DNA from 3 places in the Arthrobacter sp. P4_F11 genome. Region 1 is predicted to be linked to each of the others. Evidence: predicted binding sites of a transcription regulator. Region 1 holds the regulator's gene; each other region holds the start of a gene.
What was found. The regulator HrcA, encoded in region 1, represses chaperone genes, less so after heat shock. The targets are predictions, from matches to a motif close to TTNGCACTCGNNNNNNNCGAGTGCNAA.

Region 1 (7,811 bases):
CTGCCAGCCGAGGCCGATGTCCTCCTTTGTGGAGTGGGGCCAGCCGAAAGCCATCAGGATCCCGGTCTTCCAGTCCGTGCCGCGGGGGATCACGGGCCACTGCTCGATCCCCAGGACCGCGGGCCGGATGGCCTGCCACACGTCAACGTAGGGGTGCCCCACAATCAGGACGTTGCCGGCGGCGCCCGGTGAGGCCATGACGGCGTCGGCGATCCGCGACTCCTTGGAGTCGGACACGAGGTGGTCTACGAGTACGCCGAGGCGCCGGCCAGGGCCCGGGCCGAAGTCCGCCACGGCGGCCGCGAGGTCGTCAATGCCGTGCAGGGGCTCGACGACGATGCCCTCCACCCGGAGGTCATCGCCCCACACTTTCTCCACCAGCTCGGCGTCGTGCTTTCCTTCCACCCAGATGCGGCTGGCCTTGGCCACCTGTGCGCGCTGCCCCGCCACCCGCACCGAGCCCGACGCCGTACGGCCGGCCCCGGCGGCCGGTGCCGTCTTCTTCGGGGCCGGCGGCATCAGGCGGATGGGCTGGCCGTCCAAGAGGAAGCCGAAGCCGAGACGGAAGGACCGCGACTTGCCCCGCCGGTCCTCCAGGGCCACCACGTGCATGCCGCCGGACTTCTCCACCCGGGTTACGGCGCCCACCCAACCGGACTGGACCTCCTCGAGGACCATCCCGCGTTCCACCGGGACTTCCGGCAACTGGGTCTTGGCGGGGGCGGACAGGTCCTGGGGTCCCCAGTTCTGGTACGACATCTCTACACGCTAACTTTGCACTCGGAATGTACGGGCGGTCGGTGGAACTCTCCGGGGGCCGGAACCGGACCGCGACGACGCGGCAACGGCAGCGGCTGCCACGGTCTCGGCGCCGGCGTGACGGGAATCGCGTTCCCGCGGGCCACGCCTGGAGCGAATCCAATGCTAACAACGCGGCGACTCATATTAGACTGGTTAGCACTTAGGCATGTCGAGTGCTAACCCTTGTCCTGTGTCGGGCCGTCCGTGCACCACTTGTGGACCCGGACGGACGAGGGGAGTGGCACCGGCTGCGGGACAGTCGACAGGAGGTGGAGCGTGAGCGAACCGCGCAAACTCGAAGTGCTGCGCGCCATCGTGGAGGACTACGTCCATTCGCGTGAGCCCGTTGGTTCCAAAGCGCTCGTTGAACGGCACCATCTCGGCGTCTCGAGCGCCACGATCCGAAATGACATGGCGGCGCTGGAAGACGAGGGTCTGATCACGGCACCGCATACGAGCGCCGGCCGGATCCCCACTGACAAGGGCTACCGGCTGTTCGTCGACCAGATCTCGGCGGTGAAGCCGTTGTCGCCGGCCGAGCGCCGGGCCATCCAGGCGCTGCTGGAAGGATCCGAGGACCTCGACGACATCCTTGACCGGACCGTGAGGCTCCTCTCGCACCTGACCAACCAGGTCGCCGTCGTGCAGTATCCGCTGCGCAGCCGCGCCCGGGTGCGGCACATCGAGTTCGTGCTGCTGGCGCCCCGGAAAGTGCTGGCGGTCCTGATCGCTGACACCGGCAAGGTGGAGCAGCGCGTGATCGACGTCGGGCAGGACATTCCCGACGACGCGCTGGCGGAATTGCGGACGAGCTTTCTGGCCAGCCTGTCCGGTACACCGCTGAGCCTGATGCCGCAGCTGCTGCCCGCCGTCGTTGCCGGCGGCCCGCCCGCGCGGCGCGGAGCAGCCCAGGCGCTGGCCCGCGGCCTCGAGGCCCTGGCCACGAGCAGCCGTGAAGAGCGCATGGTCATGGCCGGCACCGCCAACCTGGCCCGCTCCAATGTGGACTTCCCGCTCAGCATCGGCCCCGTGCTGGAGGCCCTCGAGGAACAGGTGGTCATGCTCCGCCTGCTCAGCGAAATGGCCGAAGACCCGCGCGGCGTGACCGTCAGCATCGGTCGGGAAAACCCCTACGACGGTCTCGCCGAGGCCTCGGTCGTGGCCACTGCATACGGGCCGGACGCCACGGCCAAGGTCGGAGTGCTTGGGCCCACCCGGATGGACTATCCCACCACCATGGCGGCCGTCCGAGCGGTGGCCCGCTACCTTTCGAGGATCCTGGGCCCCTGACAGGCCCGGGACCGAATACGACTTCTTGCCCCACAGGCAGTGCCCACAGGCAGTACAACAAGGAAGAGATACACACTTTGAGCAGCCACTACGACGTTCTTGGAGTCTCCCGCGACGCATCGGGGGAGGAGATCAAGAAGGCCTACCGGAAACTGGCCCGGACCCTGCACCCGGACGTGAACCCCGGGGAGGACGCCTCGGACAGGTTCAAGGCCGTCACGCACGCCTACGAGGTCCTCTCCGATCCGCAGAAGCGCCGGGTCTATGACACCACGGGCAACGAGAACGGTACCGACAACGGGTTCGGCGGCGGCAGCTACTCGGGCCAGGGCTTCGCCTTCCAGGACATCTTCGAGACCTTCTTCGGCGCCGGTGGCGGCCAGGGCGGCCCGTCGTCCCGGGTCCGCCGCGGCCAGGACGCGCTGATCAGCGTCCGGATCGACCTCCGCGATGCGGTGTTCGGCGTGAACAAAAAGCTCGAGGTCGACACGGCCGTCATCTGCCCCACCTGCGAGGGGTCCTGCTGCCGGGAAGGCACCCACCCGGTCCGCTGCGACATCTGTGGCGGCAGCGGTCAGGTCCAGCGCGCCGTGCGGTCCATCCTGGGCCAGGTCATGACGTCCGCCCCCTGCGGGTCTTGCGAGGGCTTCGGCACCGTCATTAAGGACCCGTGCAACGAATGCAGCGGCCAGGGCCGGATCCGCAGCCGCCGCTCCCTCACCGTCAAGGTCCCGGCCGGTGTGGCCACCGGCACCCGCATCCAGCTGTCCGGCCAGGGCGAGGCCGGCCCCGCCGGCGGCCCCGCCGGGGACCTGTACGTGGAGATCAGGGTCAACAACGACGCCACTTACGTGCGTGAGGGCGATGACCTCCACGCGAGCCTCAACATTCCCATGACGGCGGCCGCCCTCGGCACCGAAATATCCCTCGACACCTTCGACGGACAGCAGGAGATCGACGTCAAGGCCGGCACCCAGTCCGGCGAGATCATCACCCTTCGCGGTCTCGGCGTCACGCACCTGCGCGGCCACGGCCGCGGTGATCTGAAGGTGCACCTGCAGGTGGAAACGCCGGTCAAGCTCGATCACGTCCAGGAGGAACTTCTCCGCCAGCTGGCCAAGCACCGCGGTGAGCACCTCACGGAAGGAAAGCTCGCGGCCAGCGGCGGCGTCTTCGCCAAACTGCGGGACCGGCTCGGTAACCTGTAGCGGTGAGTAACCCGGTCTTCTTCACCGCCCCAGGCGCCCTGGACCAGCAGGTCCCCGGCTCGGCCTTCGTCCTCGGGGGCACCGAGGCCCGCCACGCCGTCACCGTCAAACGGATCGGCGTCGGCGAAGCCGTCGACATCGCGGACGGCGCCGGCAAGCGCCTGACCGGCACCGTGACAGCCGTCGCTGCCGGGGAGCTGACCGTCGAATGCGTGGGCCTGGCTGAGGAACCACGGCCCGGAACACGGCTGGTCCTGGTCCAGGCCCTCGCCAAGGGCGACCGCGATGAACTGGCGGCCGAGACCGCGACCGAGTTGGGCATCGACGCCGTCATTCCCTGGCAGGCCGAGCGGTCCATTGTGCGGTGGAAGGCTGAGCGGGCCGCGAAGGCACATGCCAAGTGGCAGTCGGTGGTGACGGCAGCTGCCAAGCAGGCGCGCCGGGCATGGATTCCCGAGGTCCGGGCCGCCGTCGACGGCGCCGGGCTGCAGACGGTCGTAGCGGCGGCAGACCTCGCCGTCATCCTGCACGAGGACGCTGTGCGCCCGCTGCGGCAGGTACTCGAGGCCTGGCTGGAAAGTGTTGGGCCCGGCGAGGTTGTGGCAGACGATGCCGGATCCCGTGAGGTCCTGCTGATCGTGGGTCCGGAGGGCGGGATCAGTCCGCGGGAGGTGACCCGGCTTTGCGACGCCGGCGCAGTTACGGCCCTTTTGGGGCACCATGTGCTGCGTTCGTCCACGGCCGGGCCCGCCGCCACTGTGCTGGCCAGCGATATCCTCGGCCGCTGGTGACCTGCGGCAGCCGGCGCCGCAGGTGACGTGATGCCTTGTTGAGGTGACGGCTATTTGACCGTAAACCCGCGGGTGTCCTGGAATACTTCCTTGGCGCTGTCGGATGCGTCCACCTGGGACACCCGGACCTCGTAATTGCCCGGGCCGAGGTTCACGGACAAGGTGAACAACCCGGGCCGGGCTGCATCGGCCGAGGCGGTGGCGCTGCCGTTGAGATACGCGGTCTTGGCGTTGTCGCCGTCGCCGTCAACCTTGAGGATCGCCCAGCGGAGCTTCCCGCCCTGGACGGTGCTGCGGCCACTGATCTTGACCGAACCGTCGGCCACGGACGTGCCCTCCTGCGGATCAATGATCCACACAGGTGCCACCATCCCGGCGCTGCGGGACGTCGGCTCGCCCAGCCGGACATGGTTGAACGCGACGTAGTCGGTGTGCCCGTCCACCAGCACAACCACCTGGACCTGCTGTCCGGCATCGATGAGGCCGGCGCTGGCCGCGGCAGCTGTCGCCGTGTAGACGAGCTGCTGGATGGCGCGCTCGGCCATGGCCGCATCCACGTTGCTGTTGAAGGCATCAGCGGAGACATCCACCGTGATGACGTTCTTGCCGGAAATCGACGTCGCCAGCTTCTTCGGATTTTGCCAGGGCGTGAAAAAATCCGGGTCCAAGGGCTTCTGCGACATCATGACCCGAAGGGCGCGGGTGACGGGATTGTCCTGATCCGGAACGTCGCGGAACTCGCGGTAGAGAAACGCGTTGTCATTGGCCCGGCCGATCCAATACACCGGAGCCTTGTTCGACGTCTGGGCAGTCTCGAGCGGTGCGCTCGTGGTGGGGACGCCCGACGCCGGGGCGGGAATGAGCTCTGATGGACTGCTGGAATTTGTGATGCCGCTCTGCGGCGTCGCCACGCAGCCGGACAGGACGAGCACGGCAGGCAGCGCCAACGCCAGCGCGACGCGGCGGACGCGCCCCACCGATGGCTGCTGAGCTCCACGCTTCCTGATGCCGCTGTCCCTTCGTCTTAAGCCCCGCGTCCCGCGGTGATGATCCGTTTGTTGCCGTCGCCGGCCGCTGACAGCCGCCCGATCCCTCACCGGCCGGAGGCCGGCCCGGCGATGCCGGGACAGCCGGATTCCAGCATGGCACACGGGCGCGGCGCGGAAGCCGGGTTTGGGCCCTGGCGCCGGAACTGCAACGGGAACGATATGAGGCCGATACAAAGTTGATACCTAATGGCGTCCGCTTGTGGTTCCTTGCGCTGACGTGGTCCGGGCGAGGGGACGCAGCACCAGGCGTATCAGTGCATTGGCATGCCATCGCGGAGGCGGAGCCGTTTCCTCGCCGCTGCTGGGAGGCCAGCGTAGGGCGTCAGGGCCAGGAGTTCGACACTTTTCCAGATCGTCGGCCTTTGCGCCCAACGCTGTCCGCACCCGGTCTCCAAGCACTTCGGTGCGCAGCAGCGACGGGCATGGGAGGGCACGTTGACGACGGCGAGTCCGGCCAGGCTTGGTGGAGGGCCGGTGCTTGTAAGGGATGTTTAGGGCAGACTGGTGGCGTGAGCGGAATCCCATGGGTGCTGCACGTCGATCTCGACCAGTTCATCGCGGCGGTCGAAGTGCTCCGGCGGCCGGAGCTTGCTGGCAAGCCGATCATTGTCGGCGGTCGGGGCGACCCCACGGAACGCGCCGTGGTGTCGACCGCATCCTACGAAGCGAGGGCGTTCGGCGTGGGTTCCGGAATGCCCTTACGCATTGCTGCCCGGAAAGTGCCCGAAGCTGTGATCCTGCCCGTCGATCAGGAGGCTTACCTCGCGGCGTCTGAAACGGTCATGGCTACCCTGCGCGCGCAGCCCGGCGGCACCGTGCAGGTCCTCGGGTGGGATGAAGCTTTTGTAGGCACCGAGACGGAGAATCCGGAAGCCTACGCCCGGCAGCTGCAGGCCGCTGTCCTGGAGCGAACGCAGCTGCACTGCAGCGTGGGCATCGGCGACACCCTGGTCCGGGCCAAGGTCGCCACCGGTTTCGGCAAGCCGGCCGGCGTCTTCCGTCTCACTGCCGGGAACTGGCTCGACGTCATGGGCCGTCGGCCCACCAAGGAGCTCTGGGGCGTCGGAACCAGGGTGTCGGGCAGGCTGGCCAAACTCGGCATCAACACAGTGGCCGAGCTAGCCGCGTCCGACCCCCGTGACCTGGTCCCGGAGTTCGGCCCCAGGATGGGACCTTGGTACGCGGAGCTCGGACGCGGGGACGGTGCCAGTGTTGTGGACGACACTCCGTGGGTTGCCCGAGGGCATAGCCGGGAGACCACCTTCCAGCGCGACCTGACCGAACCCGCCCAGGTCGACGACGCCGTGAGGGAGTTGACAGCGCGCGTCCTGGAGGATGTTGTGGCCGAAGGTCGGCCCGTGGTTGGGCTGACCCTCAAGGTCCGGTACGCGCCGTTCGTCACCAAGACCCACGCGAGGAAGCTTCCCGAGACATTCGACCGGGACGAAATCCTCGCGCAGGCGCTGGACCTCGCAGCCGGAATCGAAGCGGACCGTCCGATCCGGCTCCTGGGCCTGCGGGCCGAAATGGCAATGCCCGACGATGCCCGAAAGGGACATACGCCGACTCGCGGCGGCTGGTGACGGCGTCGCTTCCTTACCGGTGCAGCGTTCTGCGGGCCGGCTGCAAAATGACCCTGGCAAGCTCTCAAGTCAAAGTTAGGCTGGGACGATGGAATATCAGATCCGCCAGGCCGCGGTCGAGGACGCTGATGCCGTTGTCAGGATGCACACCCTGGCCCATGAGGAATGCTACGGGCACCTTTTGTCCCCGGCGTTCTTCGATGCCCGCCGTGCCAGCATGCCGGTGCGCGTGGAAAAACGCCGACCGTATCTGGACAGCGCCCAGCCGCGAATCATCGCCGTGGACGAGAGTAATGAAATAGTTGGATTTGCCGACGCCGGTACGGGGCGTGACGATGACCTGCCTGGCGAACTTGAGCTTTACTCCATTTACACTCTGAGGCGCACTCATGGCACTGGGCTCGGTGTCGCCCTGTTGAAGGCCGCCCTCGGCGATTTACCCGCCTACCTGTGGGTCCTTGAGGCCAATGTGCGCGCTCAGGCCTTTTACGCCAAGAACGGTTTTCAGCCTGATGGGACGCGTAAGTTGCTTTCACCCGAATGGGAGGAACTACCTGAAATACGGATGGTCCGCTCCGACATTTAGCCGGGCAGGTGTCACGCTGAACGTCGACTGAGGAAGTACCTTACTTTGGCGGTGCGCCCGCAAAGGCACCCGTCCGTTAGAGTCGGACAAATGAAACGGGCTGTGATCCTTGGAGGCACTGGCGTTCTCGGCCGCGCGATTGCGTGGCGGCTGATCCGTGCCGGCTGGGCTGTGGACGTGACGGGCCGGGACCGGACCAAGATGCCGGCTGACCTGGCTGCCGCCGGTGCCCGATTTATCGCCGCCGACCGTCGTGACGACGCCGCACTGGCCGGGGTGATGGCCGGTGGTGCCGATCTCCTCGTGGACGCGGTGTGCTACACCGACGCCGACGCCCGGCAACTCCTGCCGCACCTGGCCGCGGTGACCTCGGCCGTCATGCTTTCGAGCAAGGCTGTGTACGTTGACGCCGCCGGCAACCACGTCAATTCCGATGTAGCGCCCCGCTTTGATGCGCCGATCCTTGAGAACAATCCGACCATGCGGCCGGGAACCGGGGACTA
Region 2 (7,811 bases), on a different contig from region 1:
GCTCGACCTCGGTTGCGGCGCCGGCCTTGATGACTGCAACGCCGCCGGCCAGCTTGGCCAGGCGCTCCTGCAGCTTCTCGCGGTCGTAGTCGGAATCGGAGTTCTCGATCTCGGCGCGGATCTGGGACACGCGGCCGGCGATCTGGTCGGCGTCGCCTGCACCCTCGACGATGGTGGTCTCGTCCTTGGTGACAACAACCTTGCGGGCCTTGCCAAGGAGTTCGAGTCCGGCGGTCTCAAGCTTGAGGCCGACTTCCTCGGAGATGACCTGGCCACCGGTGAGGATGGCGATGTCGGCCAGCTGCGCCTTGCGGCGGTCGCCGAAGCCCGGAGCCTTGACGGCGACGGACTTGAAGGTGCCGCGGATCTTGTTGACGATCAGGGTGGCCAGGGCCTCGCCCTCGATGTCTTCGGCAATGATCAGCAGCGGCTTGTTGGACTGCATGACCTTTTCCAGGACAGCAACCAGTTCCTTGACGTTGGAGATCTTGGAGTTGACGATCAGGATGTACGGATCCTCAAGGACCGTTTCCTGGCGCTCGGCGTCGGTGACGAAGTAGGCGGAGATGTAGCCCTTGTCGAAGCGCATGCCTTCGGTCAGCTCCAGCTCGAGGCCGAACGTGTTCGACTCCTCGACGGTGATGACGCCTTCCTTGCCGACCTTGTCGAGGGCTTCGGCGATCAGGGCGCCGATCTCGTTGTCGCCGGCGGAGATTGACGCGGTGGCGGCGATCTCTTCCTTGGTCTCGATTTCCTTGGCGGAGGCCAGGAGCTCGACGGTGACCGCGTCAACAGCCTTCTCGATGCCGCGCTTGAGGGACAGCGGGTCAGCGCCGGCCGCGACGTTGCGCAGGCCTTCCTTGACGAGGGCCTGTGCCAGCACGGTTGCCGTGGTGGTGCCGTCGCCTGCGACGTCATCCGTCTTCTTGGCAACTTCCTTGACCAGCTCGGCGCCGATCTTTTCGTAGGGATCGTCCAGCTCGATCTCCTTGGCGATGGAAACACCATCGTTGGTGATCGTGGGGGCGCCCCACTTCTTTTCGAGGACGACGTTGCGTCCCCGCGGGCCGAGGGTGACCTTGACGGCGTCGGCGAGGATGTTCAGGCCCCGCTCAAGACCGCGGCGTGCCTCTTCATCAAATGCAATGATCTTGGCCATAACGGCAGTAGTCCTTTCGGGACAGTCGTTAAGAATGAACCTTCGCTGTGGTGCCCGCGACGGACGATCCCTACCCCGCGGCCTCTGTATGCCGCCGGGTCCGGGATCTCACCCCAGCAAGGTGTTTCTTTAGCTCCTGGACCGGCTGCCCCACTTCGCGGCCGGGCGGACCGGGCGTCGTGTTAGCAGTCAGTGCGCTGGAGTGCTAAATCAATAATTAGCACTCCCCCGGGGAGAGTGCAAGCAGTGGCCGGCCGGAACCGGCCGCCACGCGGGCACAATACGCTACGAGCGATCAGCTACCGCTGCTGCTCGCGGTTTCCGTGCCGTCCACCGTGGGCAGGTTGTCCTCGCCGTAAGTCGAAACCATATAGTTCGCTTCGGTGATGTCGCCGTGGGCATCAAAGTTGATCCGTCCGGACTGGCCGTCGTAGTCGGGCCGCTGGCCTGCCCGGAGGACGCCGATGCAGTCCTTGTAGCTCGTGCATGACTCGCTGGGCGCCTGGCTGCCGCCGGCCCCGGTTCCGCCTGCTGCGGGGGTTCCGCCGGAGACCGCGACGAGGGACGCTGCGATGGAGGTCCCGGCGTCGTCCTCTGCGGCGGCCGCGGCGACGGCGGCCAGGACGACGGCGTCGTACGTCTCGGCGGCGAACACCATGTCCTTCAGCCCGGGATCAACGGCCACGAGGTCCGCCTGGAAGGCGGCGGAGGGAAACACGCCGGGCAGGATCCCGCGTGCACCCTCGAGCGCCCGGGCGCCCAGGCCAGAACCGTACTTGCTGACTGCTCCGTCGCTGAGGACCAGCTTCTTGCCGGCGAGGCCGGCATTGTTCAGCTCGGCGATGGCGCCCTGTGCGCCGTCGCGCGAGACCAGGATGACGGCGTCGGGGTTGGCGGCTTTGGCGGCGGCGGCAGCCTGTTGCGCCTGGCCGGGGGTGAACTCCGCGTCCGCCACGACTTCCAGTCCGGACTGTTTCGCCGCGCCGCCGACGGCGGCGGCGACGTCTTTGCCGTAGTCGCCTTCCTCATGCAGCACCGCCAAGGTCCTGGCGCCGCCGTCTTTGACCAGTTTGGCGAGGACGGATGCTTGGGCGATGTCGGCGGCCGAGGTGCGGAAATAGTAGCCGCCGCTCTTGTAGTTGCTGAGCGCGGCGGCGGTGTTGGCCGGGGAGATCACGGCTACTTTGGCGTTGGCCAGCACGTCGATGGCGGCCGGGGCACGGCTGGAATCGGTCGGGCCGATCACGACGTCGGCCTTGGCGGCAACCAGCGCTTTCGCCTGGGCGGCGGTGTCCGTGCTGATGGTTTCCGGCAGCAGCTCCACCGGTTTGCCTTTGTGGCCGCCAGCAGCGTTGATCTCCTTGACGGCAAGTTTGGCCGCCGCGAGCTCGGAGGCGTTGAGGAAGTTCTGCTTGCCCGTGTTGTCCAGGATCAGGCCGATGCGCAGGGTGCCGTCACCGCTGGCGTCCGCGCTGGCCACGCGGGCACTGCCCGCGGGGCCCAGGCAGCCCGTCAGGGCCAGGGCCGCTACTGTGCCCGCCGCCAGGGCGCGGCCCAACGGCAAATGTCCTCCGCGGCGCCCGGCCGCGTTCCTTGGGGCGTTCGTGACGGCAGCCAGTACCACTAGGCGGGCCGGACGCTTTCGGCCTGCGGGCCCTTTTCGCCCTCGCCGACTTCCAGTTCCACCCGCTGGCCCTCGTCCAGGGCGCGGTAGCCTTCCCCGACGATCGCGGACCAGTGCACGAAGACGTCGTTCTCGGACCCGTCCACGGTGATGAAGCCGTAGCCCTTTTCGGCGTTGAACCATTTGACGGTTCCCAGTGCCATTGTGTCCACACTTTCAGCTAGCTTGCGTGCGGCCCACCTCGATGTGCGCCGCGGACTGCGAAGAGAAATCCGCAGATACTGTACCCACAGCGTCCCCTAGGAACGGCGGCGGCGGGCAGGGCCGCCGCCTAATAGTTATTGAGGCGTAACCGGATTGGCTACTGGTAGCCGGGGCCGAGCACGACGACAAGGGGCCTGTTGAACTCGGCAGAGTCGACGAGGGTGTCGACGCCGAGGAGGGCTCCGAGTGCCTCCGCATTGTCCTTCTGCTCGACGCCGCTGTAGAAGATCACCGACGTCTGTTGCGGGACACCGCCCCAGTTGCCTGTCTCGCCCAGGACCCAGCCGTCGGAGGTGACGGTGCCGCCGACGCGGGTGGCGAGGCCGGCGGTGGTGGTCGCGTTGTAGATCGTCACCGGCTGCGTCTTGTCGACAGCGGCGGCTGTGGCGCTCGGCGTAGCTGACGGCGAAGCCGCCGGCGCGGCGGCGGCGTCCGTGCCGGCCGGGTCCGGGCTCGTCGGCGTGGGACTGGGGCTCACGGTGCTCGTGGCGGACGGGGTGCTGCTGGCAGATGCGGACGCGCTGCCACCGGCGGTCACGGCCGCGGCCTGGCCTGCGGAGAAGCCGAGCTTCGGCAGGATCAGGAAGGCCACCAGGCCGATGGCCAGGGCTACGCAGCCGGCTGCCAGGATCGGCGCCAGGCTCCGCCGCCGCGATGCCGCGACGGCCCGGTGGACTCCCTGCCGGGTAGAGGTCTCCGGGACCCGATCAAATTCATCCCGAGCGTATTTGGTCATGGTAAAACGACGTCCTTGCTGATTTCATACGGGGTGCCCAAGGCCGGAACGGACGCAACAGGACGTGCAGATCCGGCTGCTCGTGACGCGACTTTACGAATCTGTTCCCAGACGACGGGCAGTGCGGGCACGTTGGCGTGATGTACGTAGTCTACGCAATCTCTTGACCAGCATGGGATCGTGGGCCAGCGCATCCTCGGTATCGATGAGGGCATTGAGGATCTGATAGTAGTGCGTGGCGGACAGATCGAACAGCTCGCGGATGGCCTGTTCCTTGGCCCCGGCGTACTTCCACCATTGCCGCTCCAAGGACAGCATCTGCTGGTCGCGGGCGCTCAGCGCAGACTCCGCGGACACCCCGTCCAGGCCCGTGCCGGCGGTTGGGAAGACGGCGGAATCCCCCGCGAGCACGTGCTCCTGCGCTGTTTCGGCCACGACACACTCCTGGTTGATTCCGAAAGACCTGGCTGGATCCGGTAAAAAGTCAGTCCCCATTCTACGGCCGAATGACAGGGTTGTCATTCGGGCGGGCGCAGAAACGGGGCGCAGCTGGGGAAGAATGGGGGCTGTGTTTGATGCCGAGTTTGATCCCGACAGTGAACCCGACGCGCTGTTCGAGCTGGAGCCCGCAGCCGCGGACGCCCTCAGTTTCGAGGACCTGGCGCGCCGGCCGCTGGACGCGCTGGTTGCTCCTGACTGGGCGGAGCCGCTGGCGCCGGTGGAGGCGCAGCTGCGCGAAGCCCTCGCCTTTGTCGCGGGCGAAGTGGCCGCCGGGCACGGCGTACTGCCCTCGCCGGCAAACCTGCTGCGGGCTTTCCGGCAGCCCCTGGCCGGCGTCCGCGTGCTGGTGGTGGGCCAGGACCCGTATCCGACGCCGGGGCACGCCGTGGGGTTGTCCTTCGCCGTGGACGGCGCCACCCGGCCGATCCCCCGCAGCCTGGCAAACATCTACAAGGAACTTCAGGCCGATCTCGGCTTCCCCCCGCGCGTCCACGGAGACCTCAGCCACTGGGCGGACCAAGGCGTACTGCTGCTCAACAGGGTGCTCAGCGTCCGTGCCGGCGCGGCGGGCTCGCACCGGAACAAGGGCTGGGAGGCTGTGACGGCGGCGGCCATCCGGGCCGTCGCCGGCCGCTCCTCCGTTTCCGGTGCGGGCCATGCCCCCCTGGTGGCGATCCTGTGGGGGAAGGATGCCGAGTCCGTGCGGCCGCTGCTGGGGTCCGCCGCCGTGATCGCCAGCGCCCACCCCAGCCCGCTATCGGCCTCGCGCGGCTTCTTCGGGTCCCGGCCGTTCAGCCGGGCCAACGCCCTGCTGCTGGAACAAGGCAACGGGACGGTCGACTGGGAGCTTCCGCCGTTGCCGTAACAGGCCTATGCGCAAAGCTCCCGCCGGGGGTTCATGGTTAGGCTTAGCTGCATGACATCCGTCCCCGCAGCCACCACCGCCACCCGGAACTCGCGCCCCCAGACCGATCTGAGGGTCCTGCGCAGGGAACAGCTCTCCCCGCACATGGTCCGGATCATCGCCGGGGGCCCTGGCTTCGCCGGGTTCGTCAACAACGACTATGTGGACCGGTACGTCAAGATCGTCTTTCCGCAACCCGGCGTCGAATACCCGGATCCGCTGGATTTGTGGGCCATCCGGGAAACCATGCCGCGCAGTCAGTGGCCGCACACCCGGACCTACACGGTCCGCTGGGTGGACCCGGCGGCGCAGGAACTGGCCATTGACTTTGTGATCCACGGCGACGAGGGGCTCGCCGGCCCCTGGGCGGCTTCGGCCCAGCCCGGCGATCGCCTGACTTTCACCGGCCCCGGCGGCGGGTACAACCCGGATCCGGCCGCGGACTGGTACCTGTTTGCCGGCGATGAATCAGCGTTGCCGGCCATCGGCGCCGCGATCGAATCCCTGCCGGAGGATGCCCGCGGCCTCGCCCTGCTCGAAGTGGACAGCGACGCCGACGTCCAGGCCATCGCCGGGCCGGCCGGCGTCGAACTGCGCTGGCTGCTGCGCGGCGGCGCCCCCGCCGGTGAGAGCGAACTGCTGGTCACGGCGGTGCGCGATGCCGAGTGGCCCGAGGGCCGGGTGCAGGTCTTTGCCCACGGCGAGCGGGGCTACATGAAGGGCCTCCGGGACGTGTTCTACGTGCAGCGCGGGCTGGAGCGGGCCCAGGTGTCCCTCTCGGGCTACTGGGCCAAGGGCCGGGTGGAGGACGACTTCCAGGCGGAGAAGAAGCTGCCGATAGGCAAGATCTAACGGCGCAAGATCTGACGGCGCAAGATCTAACGAGGCAAGATCTGACAGAGCGAGATTTGGCGCTACGGAGTTTCCCCACCTTTGCCGCCACGACGCCGGGACACGCCGGCGCGGCTGGCTGACACGCCGTCGCGTCCCGGCAAAAGTGGGGAAACCCGGCGCCTTCGGGGAACCGGGCGGCCATTCCTCGTAAGATCTAGCGGCGGCGGGCCCTGCGCCGTTCGTTGCTCGCCAGGCTCCGCGTCAGGGGCCGCGCCAGGGTGTCGCCGAGCACGATGCCGGCGGCAACACCGAGCACGATGGCCCCGGCGTTGAGCATGCCGCCGGCGCCCATGAGAATCTCCGATTCCTCGATGGTCAATACATACATCGACCGGAATATAGTGAGCCCGGGGAGCAGAATCAGGGCGGCGGGAACGGCCACCACCAACTGTGGGGCGCCCATCCGGAGGGCCACGACGCGGGCCAGCAGGCCGATCACCACGGCAGCAAGGGCCGGGGCGAAGCGGGAGCCGATGCCCAGGGCGTCGCCGCCGATGAGAACCAGGTAGCCCACCACCCCCACGGCCGCCGTCGGCAGCAGCAGCTTCCAGCTGGTTTGTTCCGTGATGCCGATCATCAGCACCGCGATGGCGATCAGGATGACGATCACCCATAAGTCATACTTGGGCGGGAATGTTTTGGTGACGTCTATGGGATCCATGCCGGTCATGTCCCCCACGACGAACCCGACGGCGATGCCGGCGACCAGCGCCCCGAACGTCAGCATGGTGGACAGGAACCGGCCGGCCGCCGTGACGGGGAAGCCGTTGATCGCATCCTGTACCGAGGACACCAGGCGTCCCGTCGGCAGGAGCAGCAGGATCCCGCCGACCACCACGATTTCGGGGGCAATCTGCACTCCCAGCGGGCTGCCGAAGCGCCACAGCAGCAGGGCGATGATGGTCACCAGGAACGAACACGAGGCAGTGATGAAGAAGTCCGGCGTACGCCAGCGGCCCAGCTGGCGGGCCAGCAGGCTGACCAGAAGGTTGGAGAGGAACGCGACGATCGAGGCGCCCAGTCCGCCGCCCAGGACACCGACGAAAACGGCAGAGAACACGCCGAAGGCCACCGTGACCATCCACCGCGGGAACGGCTTCGCGCTGCGGGTGATGTCCTCAAGCCGGCGCACGGCTTCCTCGCGACCGACACCGCCGGCCACGATGTCCGTCACCAGCTGGTGCACTTGCGAGAGGCCCGCGTAGTTGTTGGTCCAGGACCGCACCACGCGCAGCAGTGAGATGGGCGTCTGGTCCTTGGGTGCGTAGTTGATGGCCACCGACTGGTTGGTGATGTCCACCTCGATGTTCTTGAGGCCAAGCGCGGCGGTGATGGCGATGATGCTGGTCTCGACCTCGAGGGCGCCGGCGCCGTACCGGAACATGGATTCGGCCAGCTTCAGGGCGAAGTCGATGGTCTTGCGGGCTGCGGCGTCCACCCCGCCAACCTGGATCATCGGGTTGGCGTAGGGGCTGCCGGCGAGCCGGTCGACGATGCTCATCGGCGCGGTGGGCGGGTTTTCGCCCTGGACCAGGCGGCGCAGCATCCTCTTGGCGGCGGCGTTCTGGCGCACCTGCATGGCCGACATTGGCTGGGTCCGGGGCAGGCCGTCCGTGGGTGGCCTGCGGTGGCCGTCGGTTCCGTTGTTCATTCCGGCCTCCTCATTGTCCTTGGCTGACCTTGATTGTCTTTGGCTCGGTTAGTAAAACTGCTGGCCCGTGCGCCGGGT
Region 3 (7,811 bases), on a different contig from region 1:
AGGCCAGGGACACGGCGAAGATGGCGCCGAAGGCCGCGGCCAGCAGGGAGCGGTAACGCAGCAGGACGTGGTCCTGGCCGGTCCGGCGGCGGAGCAGGCGGGAAAGAAGTGCGGTGCCGGCAAAGACGAGCGGCCAGAGCACGAACACCTGGCCCTGGATTGAGAGTGACCAGAAGTGCTGGAGCGGGCTCGCGCCCGAATGGTCCTGGGCGTAGTAGTCCACGGCGCTGTCCGCCAGGAGCCAGTTCTGCCGGTACAGCAGGGAGGCCCAGGCCTGTTCAAGGACGTCGGGCCAGCGGCTTTGCGGCAGGATGGCCCAGGTGCCGGCGAGGACGCCGAGAACCACCACGACGACGGCGGGCAGCAGGCGCTTGAGCAGATGCAGCCAGTGGCTGAGCAGCCGCAGCGGCGCGCCGCTTTCGACTTTCCGCGTGAAGCTGAGTGTCATCAGGAAGGCTGAAATGAGGAGGAAGATGTCCACGCCGCCGGAGACCCGGCCCAGCCACACGTGGTACGTGACCACCATGAGGACCGCGAGGGCGCGAAGGCCCTGGACTTCGGGGCGGTAGCTTGTTTTTCGGGTCGCCGGAGAACCTGCATCCGCCCGTGGCGGGGTGGCGGTGGTTCGCTCGTTCGACACAAAGATCCCTTCCGGCCGGTTTCCAAAACACCAATGTTACCGAATTCCAAAACACCAATGTTACCGAAACGTAACTTTCTTTGCCAATCACACGGGCCGGCGGTGTCCTTCACACGCCTGGCCGGCGGCGCACCCAGGGTGCCGGCCGGCGCCGTCGGCCGCGGGGCGGAAGTTAGGCTGGTAGGAGTCTGAGGAGGCCGCCAAGTGATCGTGCAGGTGCGCATTTGTGTTCCGGGTGAATTGTCCGGAGTTGTTCTCGAAAGTTGTACAAACCACGTCGGCGTCTCGGAAGTGGCGCTCGCGAAGGCCTCTTCCGTCACGCCGCCCGGGGACGTTATCGAGGTCTTGCTGGCCCGGGAATCCGTGGAGGGGCTCGTGGAGAAGCTGCACGCCCTCGATGTCCAGCAGCGGGGATCGATTACGGTCATCGCACCGGACCTTGTGCTCTCGGACCGCGCCGACAGGGCGGAGGCGGAGGCTCCAGGAGAGGGCGCGGACGCCGTGATCTGGGATGAGGTGTCGCGGCAGACCGGCGAGGATTCGCGCCTGACGTGGAGTTTCCTGGCGTTCCTGGTCCTCGCGACCCAGCTGGCGGCCATCGGCATCGTGACGGACTCCACCATTGCGATCGTCGGCGCCATGGCAGTGGGCCCGGAGTTCGGCCCGCTGGCTGCCCTGGCCGTTGCCCTGGTCCGGCGCCAGCGGCGGCTCGGACGTGACGCGGCCCTGGCCCTCGGCGTTGGTTTTCCCGTCGCGATGCTGGCCGCCGCGCTGACCGCGTGGCTCTCCGTGCCACTCGGGCTGTTCCCCGCAGACGCGCTGGACCACGGTTCAGCGGTTGAATTCATTTACCACCCCGGCCCTTATTCCCTGATCGTCGCCGTCCTCGCCGGGACAGCCGGGATGCTATCGGTCATCAGCCGGCGCTCGGCGGCGCTGATCGGGGTGTTCATCTCCGTCACCACGGTGCCGGCAGCCGGGTTCGTGGCCGTGGCACTGGTCCTGGGCGAGTACCAGAAGGCAGCCGGCTCTGCCCTGCAACTGTTCCTGAACCTGCTCGGAATCGTCGTGGCCGCCGTCGGCGTCCTGCTGTTTTACCGGCTGGTGACCAAGCGACTGGCGCCGGACACCGCCCGCAAGCTGCGGCGCAGGGCGGACCGCTCCCAGCACTGACACACGGGCGCCGCAGGTATCGGCCACGGCCCACGGCGCCCCGAGTCCGCCGGAAATGCCGGGATCTTAGTGGCCGAATCCGAGCAAACCTGCGTCCAAAAGCGCGACGAAACCCCTAACGAAAAAAGGGACGGCCCGGCAGATGCCGGACCGTCCCCCTGCGGGCAGAGCCTAGTGCTTGTGCCCTGCGTGCTCGTCTTCGTCAGCCGGCTTTTCCACCACGAGGGTTTCCGTGGTGAGGACCAGTGCCGCGATGGAGGCCGCGTTGCGCAGAGCCGCACGCGTCACCTTGACCGGGTCGATCACGCCAGCGGCGATCAGGTCTTCGTATTCGCCGGACTTTGCGTTGAAGCCCTGGTTCACGGCGGATTCGGCGACCTTGGCAACGACGACGTAGCCGTCGAAGCCGGCGTTCTGGGCGATCCAGCGCAGCGGCTGGGTCAGGGCGCGGCGGACAATGCCGACGGCGGCAGCCGCGTCACCTTCGAGGGCCTGGACGGCAGCGTCCTCGTCGAGCGCCTTCAGCGCGTGGATGAGGGCGGAGCCGCCGCCGGCCACGATGCCCTCTTCGAGGGCAGCGCGGGTGGAGGACACGGCGTCCTCGATGCGGTGCTTCTTTTCCTTCAGCTCAACCTCGGTGGCAGCGCCGACCTTGATCACGCCGATGCCGCCGGCCAGCTTGGCCAGGCGTTCCTGCAGCTTTTCCTTGTCCCAGTCCGAATCGGTGCGGGTCAGCTCGGCGCGCAGCTGGGCAACACGGGCGGCGACGTCCTCGGCCGAACCGGCGCCGTCGACGATCGTGGTGTTGTCCTTGGTGACCGTGATGCGGCGCGCGGTGCCGAGCACCTCAAGGCCAACGGTGTCCAGGCTCAGGCCCAGCTCCGCGGAGACAACCTGCGCACCGGTGAGGGTCGCAATGTCCTGCAGCATGGCCTTGCGGCGGTCACCGAAGCCCGGAGCCTTGACGGCGACCACGTTCAGCGTGCCGCGGATGCGGTTGACGATCAGCGTGGACAGGGCCTCGCCCTCGACGTCTTCGGCGATGATGAAGAGCGGCTTGGAGCTCTGCAGCGCCTTTTCCAGCAGCGGCAGGAAATCCTGCACCGAGGAGATCTTGCCCTGGTTGATCAGGATCAGTGCGTCCTCGAGGACGGCCTCCTGGCGCTCCGCGTCAGTGACGAAGTACGGGGACAGGTAGCCCTTGTCGAACTGCATGCCCTCGGTCAGGACCAGCTCGGTCTGCGTGGTGGAGGACTCCTCGATGGTGATCACACCATCCTTGCCGACCTTGCCGAACGCCTCGGCCAGGAGCTCGCCGACCTCGTCGCTCTGGGCGGAGATTGCGGCCACGTTGGCGACCTGCGTGCCTTCAACCGGGCGCGCGTTCTGCAGCAGGCGGGCGGCGACGGCCTCGACGGAAACCTCGATGCCGCGCTTGATTTCGCCCGGTGCGGCGCCTGCCGCTACGTTGCGCAGGCCTTCCTTGACCAGGGCCTGGGCCAGGACGGTGGCGGTGGTGGTGCCGTCGCCGGCAACATCGTTGGTCTTGGTGGCGACCTCCTTGGCGAGCTGCGCGCCAAGGTTCTCGTAGGGGTCGTCCAGCTCGACTTCACGGGCGATCGTCACACCATCGTTGGTGATCGTGGGGGCGCCCCACTTCTTGTCCAGCACAACGTTGCGGCCGCGCGGGCCCAGCGTGACCTTGACGGTGTTGGCGAGCTTATCGATGCCGGCTTCAAGCGACCGGCGGGCAGCGTCGTTAAACGCAAGCTGCTTTGCCATGGTTTTGTCCTTTCAAGACAGAACCCCGCGCAACTGATCCGTTCATTGCGAAGGATCGGCTGCGCGGGGGTCCAAGAGAGTTACTTTACGACGATCGCCAGAACGTCGCGGGCGGAGAGTACGAGGTACTCGGTGCCGCCGGTCTTGACTTCGGTTCCGCCGTACTTGGAGTAGATGACGACGTCGCCGACGGCAACGTCAACGGGAACGCGGTTGCCGTTGTCATCGAAGCGGCCGGGGCCTACTGCAACAACTTCGCCTTCCTGCGGCTTCTCCTGCGCGGAGTCCGGGATAACCAGGCCGGAAGCCGTGGTCTGCTCGGCTTCGAGCGGGCGGACAACAATACGATCCTCAAGAGGCTTAATAGAGACCGACACTCGGACCTCTCCTTTTCGTCAGCAAATTCGTGGACTATGAAGCGGTGATGCCAAGGCGCACAGACCGTCGTCGCGGTGCCGGCAGCGTGCCTGGCGGAACGCGCTTCATGTGTTAGCACCCTCCTAGGGAGAGTGCTAATGACGACTCTATGTAAATGGTTAGCACTCGGTCAAGGCGAGTGCCAGAAATTCGTTCCGGGTGAACATTTCCCCCTAGGAGGACATGCCCATTTTTTGTTGCGGCCAGAGGACACTTGGGCATCGTGCTCACTGCCCGCGCTGAGCAATGGACTTGCCCACCATGCGTGGGCTGCCGGGGAGGACATGCCCATTTTTTGTTGCGGCCAGAGGACACTTGGGCCTCATGCTCTATGCCCGCGCTGAGCGATGGACATGCCCAACGGGTGCGGGCTGCCGGGGAGTACATGCCCATCCGTGGCGCAGGAGGCTGGGCATGTCCCGCGGCCTGTGGTCGTTGGCCGTTTGGCGGTGCGGTGCGCGCCCACCAGGGGCGCCCTTTAGCCTGCCTACTCGCTGGCTACTGGTCTGCGAGGTCGTCGAAGTCCACGTCCTCGCCGTCGTCTTCGTCCGTGTTCTGGCCTTCGTCATTCCGGTGCCGGAACATCAGCACGGCGCCGGCGGCGGCCAGCAGAATGCCGGAGATGAGGAAGATGATGCCGCCGAGCCGGGCCGCGGTATAAGTCTCGCGGATGGCCCTGGCCTCGTCCGTGGCGTCCTGGACGTTCTTGCCGCCGACGGAATACACGGTGGCGTTGAAGGAATCGAGGAAGAAGATAATCACCAAAAGTGCGACGGACACGACGGCGATCACCGCGCCGGCAATCAGCGCCGGTTTTGCGTAGCGGGCCAGTCCCTGCGGGCGCCGGCGCCCCTGCCCGGCGTCGTCGCTGCCAACCGTGTCCTGCCCGGCCGTGTCCGCTGAGATGCTGTCGCCTGTGCCGCTGTCTTCCATGCCATCAAGCCTAGCCCCCGCCGTCCGGTCACAGCGCGCCCGCGGACCTCAACTACGCTGGATGGCATGACTGACGCACCGCAGGAACATATTGCCCCGATCCTCACCCCCGAGGGCTGGGAGCTGCTGGCGTCGTTGGGCCCGTACCGCGAGGACGAGGCCTTCCGCCTCACGGCGTCGCTGCGCAAGGCCGGCCACTCCCCCGAGCTGGTCTCGGCCGTGCTCACCCAGTCCCGGCTGCGGACCAAGGCCGAGGCGAAGTTCGGCGAATTCGCACGGCAGATGATTTTCACGAAGGCCGGCCTGGAACAGGCCACCCGGCTCACGGTAGCGGCACGGCACGCGCAGCGGTTCGCGGAGGCCGGGATCGGCCACGTCGCGGATCTCGGCTGCGGGCTCGGGGCGGACTCCATGGCCCTGGCCTCCCTGGACCTGGTGGTCACCGCCGTGGAAATTGATGAGGCCACAGCCGCCTGCGCCACGATGAACCTGATCCCGTTCCGCAATGCCACGGTGGTCCATTCCGATGCAACGTCGGTTTCGCTCGAGGGGGTCGACGGCGTCTGGCTCGACCCGGCCCGGCGTACGACGTCCACCTCGGGTACCAAACGGATCTGGGATCCGGAGGATTTCTCCCCGCCGCTGTCCTTCGTGGAGTCACTCGCAGGCTCCGGCCGCGCTGTCGGCGTGAAGATGGGACCGGGCATGCCGCACGATTCCGTGCCGGCCGGCTGCGAGGCGCAGTGGGTCTCCGTGGGCGGGGACGTGACCGAGGTGGCCCTGTGGTTCAACGCGGTGCGGCGTCCCGGGGTGCGGCGCGCAGCCCTCGTGCTCGGCCCCCTTGGTTCCGCTGAGCTCACCAGCGGCGAGGACTTCGGTGCCGGCCCGGTGGCGCCCGTGGGACCCGTGGAGGGGTACCTGTACGAGCCTGACGGCGCGGTAATCCGCGCCGGCCTGGTGGCCGACGTCGCCCTCCAACTGGGCGGGCACCTCGTGGACGAGCACATCGCCTACATCTGCGCCCCGGAGCTGCATGACACCCCGTTCGCCAAGGCGTACAGGGTCCTGGAGGTGATGCCGTTCAACGTCAAGGCACTCAAGGCCTGGGTCAAGGATCAAGGCATCGGGGTCCTGGACATCAAGAAGCGCGGTATGGCTGTCACACCCGAAGAGCTGCGCAAGCAACTCCTGCCCGGCGGCAGCGCAAAGCACAAGGACAAGGACAAGAAAGCAGCCACCCTGGTCCTCACCAGGATCGGCGAGGACCGGGTGGCCGTCTCAGTGGAGCCCGTCTAGCCCCGCCAGCGGGATCCCACCGGCGCAGTGCCCCGCCGCCGGATCTCAGCGAAGCGGCCGGGCAACTGGGCTGTCGCGCTACTGGGCCCGCGTGAAGTCCTCGGCTGACCGGATTTGCTCGTCGGTCGGCCGGACGCCGGTGTACAGCACGAACTGCTCGAGCGCCTGGATCGTGGCGACCTCGGCTCCGGTGATCACGGTCTTGCCGGCCGCGCGGCCGGCCTTGATCAGCGGTGTCTCGGCCGGGAGCGCGACGACGTCGAACACCACTTTGGCGGCGTCGATGGCCTCCTGCGGGAAGGGCAGCGCGGCGGCGTCCGGGCCTCCGGCCATCCCGATGGGGGTGACGTTGATGAGCATGTCCGCCGTGCCGGTACCGGACGCCGCAGAGCCAAGGTCCGGGCGCCAGGCGAAGCCGTACTGTTCGGCCAGGGCGCGGCCGGGGCCCTCGTTGCGGGCCACGACGGTCACGTCCTTGAACCCGGCATCCCGCAGCGCGGCCACGGTGGCCTTGGCCATGCCGCCGGCGCCCAGGACCAGCACCGAGTAGTCCGTGGGGACTGCATTGCTCTGCAGGAGCTGCTCAATTGCGGTGTAGTCGGTGTTGTACGCCGTGAGCCGGCCGCCGTCGTTGACGATGGTGTTGACCGAGTCGATGGCCTTCGCCGACGGGTCCATGACGTCAACGAGGGCGATCACGTCCTCCTTGTAAGGCATGGACACGGCGCAGCCGCGGATGCCGAGGCCGCGCACCCCGGCGATCGCCTGGGCGAGGTCGGTGGGGGCAAAGGCCTTGTAGATCCAGTTCAGGCCCAGCTGTTCGTACAGGTGGTTGTGGAAGCGCGTCCCGTTGTTGCTGGGCCGGGCCGAGAGCGAGATACACAGGGTCATGTCTTTGTTCAGAATGGGCACAGCTCCATTAAACGCCAGGATCGCTCCGGCTACCCGCAGCCCAACGCGCAACCGCGCGCGCCGTCGCTGACCAGCGATGTTGTGAATACACTCACGCACCAGCGGCAACTTTGACGCCGTCCCGGGGCCGCCCCTGCACTAGACTTGGACCACCCGTAGCCCTGCCGGCCGCCCGGCCGGCGCACTGGTGTGTGGGAAATTGCACGTGACACCGCCGGTGCCATGTCCAGAGGCATGTCCGAGGATGTTTGCCAGCGCATTTCCCCGCCAGGACCACGGCCAGCGACAGCAAAACAGTGAAGGGACCACATGAAGATCGAGTTCGCTTCATCAAGGCAGTCGACTCTTGGCGTGGAATGGGAGCTGGCGCTCGTCGACGCCGAGACCGGTGAGCTGGCCTCCGTGGCGAACCAGGTGCTGCGCGGCGTCGCGGCCCGGCATCCCGAACTCAATGAGGACGACGAGCACCCGCACATCAAGCAGGAGCTGCTGCTGAACACCGTGGAGCTCGTCACCGGCATCTGCACCACCGTCGCGGAGGCCAAGGCGGACCTGAGCAGCTCGCTCGCGGCTGTCCGGGACGTGACCGATCCGATGGGCGTGGAGATCTTTTGCGCCGGGAGTCACCCCTTCAGCCCGCCCCAGCTGCAGCCCGTCA

Region 2: a site for HrcA is predicted at 1,342-1,368, ahead of groL (chaperonin GroEL). Genes of this name have one in related genera too.
Region 3: a site for HrcA is predicted at 4,132-4,158, ahead of groES (co-chaperone GroES). Genes of this name have one in related genera too.

Annotation. Positions count from the first base shown of each region.
Region 1 covers NZ_JBFUJK010000001.1:181,028-188,838, forward strand. The annotation lists gene AC1DRO_RS00810 (DUF3097 domain-containing protein) at 1-759, opposite strand, end outside; gene hrcA (heat-inducible transcriptional repressor HrcA) at 1,078-2,091, shown strand; gene dnaJ (molecular chaperone DnaJ) at 2,169-3,299, shown strand; gene AC1DRO_RS00825 (16S rRNA (uracil(1498)-N(3))-methyltransferase) at 3,302-4,090, shown strand; gene AC1DRO_RS00830 (GerMN domain-containing protein) at 4,141-5,067, opposite strand; gene AC1DRO_RS00835 (DNA polymerase IV) at 5,649-6,722, shown strand; gene AC1DRO_RS00840 (N-acetyltransferase family protein) at 6,811-7,308, shown strand; gene AC1DRO_RS00845 (NAD-dependent epimerase/dehydratase family protein) at 7,399-7,811, shown strand, end outside.
Region 2 covers NZ_JBFUJK010000021.1:63,449-71,259, forward strand. The annotation lists gene groL (chaperonin GroEL) at 1-1,159, opposite strand, end outside; gene AC1DRO_RS19390 (ABC transporter substrate-binding protein) at 1,455-2,723, opposite strand; gene AC1DRO_RS19395 (cold-shock protein) at 2,783-2,986, opposite strand; gene AC1DRO_RS19400 (LytR C-terminal domain-containing protein) at 3,145-3,783, opposite strand; gene AC1DRO_RS19405 (DUF3263 domain-containing protein) at 3,877-4,218, opposite strand; gene AC1DRO_RS19410 (uracil-DNA glycosylase) at 4,343-5,149, shown strand; gene AC1DRO_RS19415 (siderophore-interacting protein) at 5,201-6,040, shown strand; gene AC1DRO_RS19420 (threonine/serine exporter family protein) at 6,237-7,733, opposite strand; gene AC1DRO_RS19425 (lipid II:glycine glycyltransferase FemX) at 7,782-7,811, opposite strand, start outside.
Region 3 covers NZ_JBFUJK010000003.1:120,612-128,422, forward strand. The annotation lists gene AC1DRO_RS05100 (acyltransferase family protein) at 1-640, opposite strand, end outside; gene AC1DRO_RS05105 (DUF389 domain-containing protein) at 932-1,813, shown strand; gene groL (chaperonin GroEL) at 1,985-3,595, opposite strand; gene groES (co-chaperone GroES) at 3,676-3,972, opposite strand; gene AC1DRO_RS05120 (hypothetical protein) at 4,511-4,945, opposite strand; gene AC1DRO_RS05125 (class I SAM-dependent methyltransferase) at 5,012-6,241, shown strand; gene AC1DRO_RS05130 (shikimate 5-dehydrogenase) at 6,320-7,153, opposite strand; gene AC1DRO_RS05135 (glutamate--cysteine ligase) at 7,463-7,811, shown strand, end outside.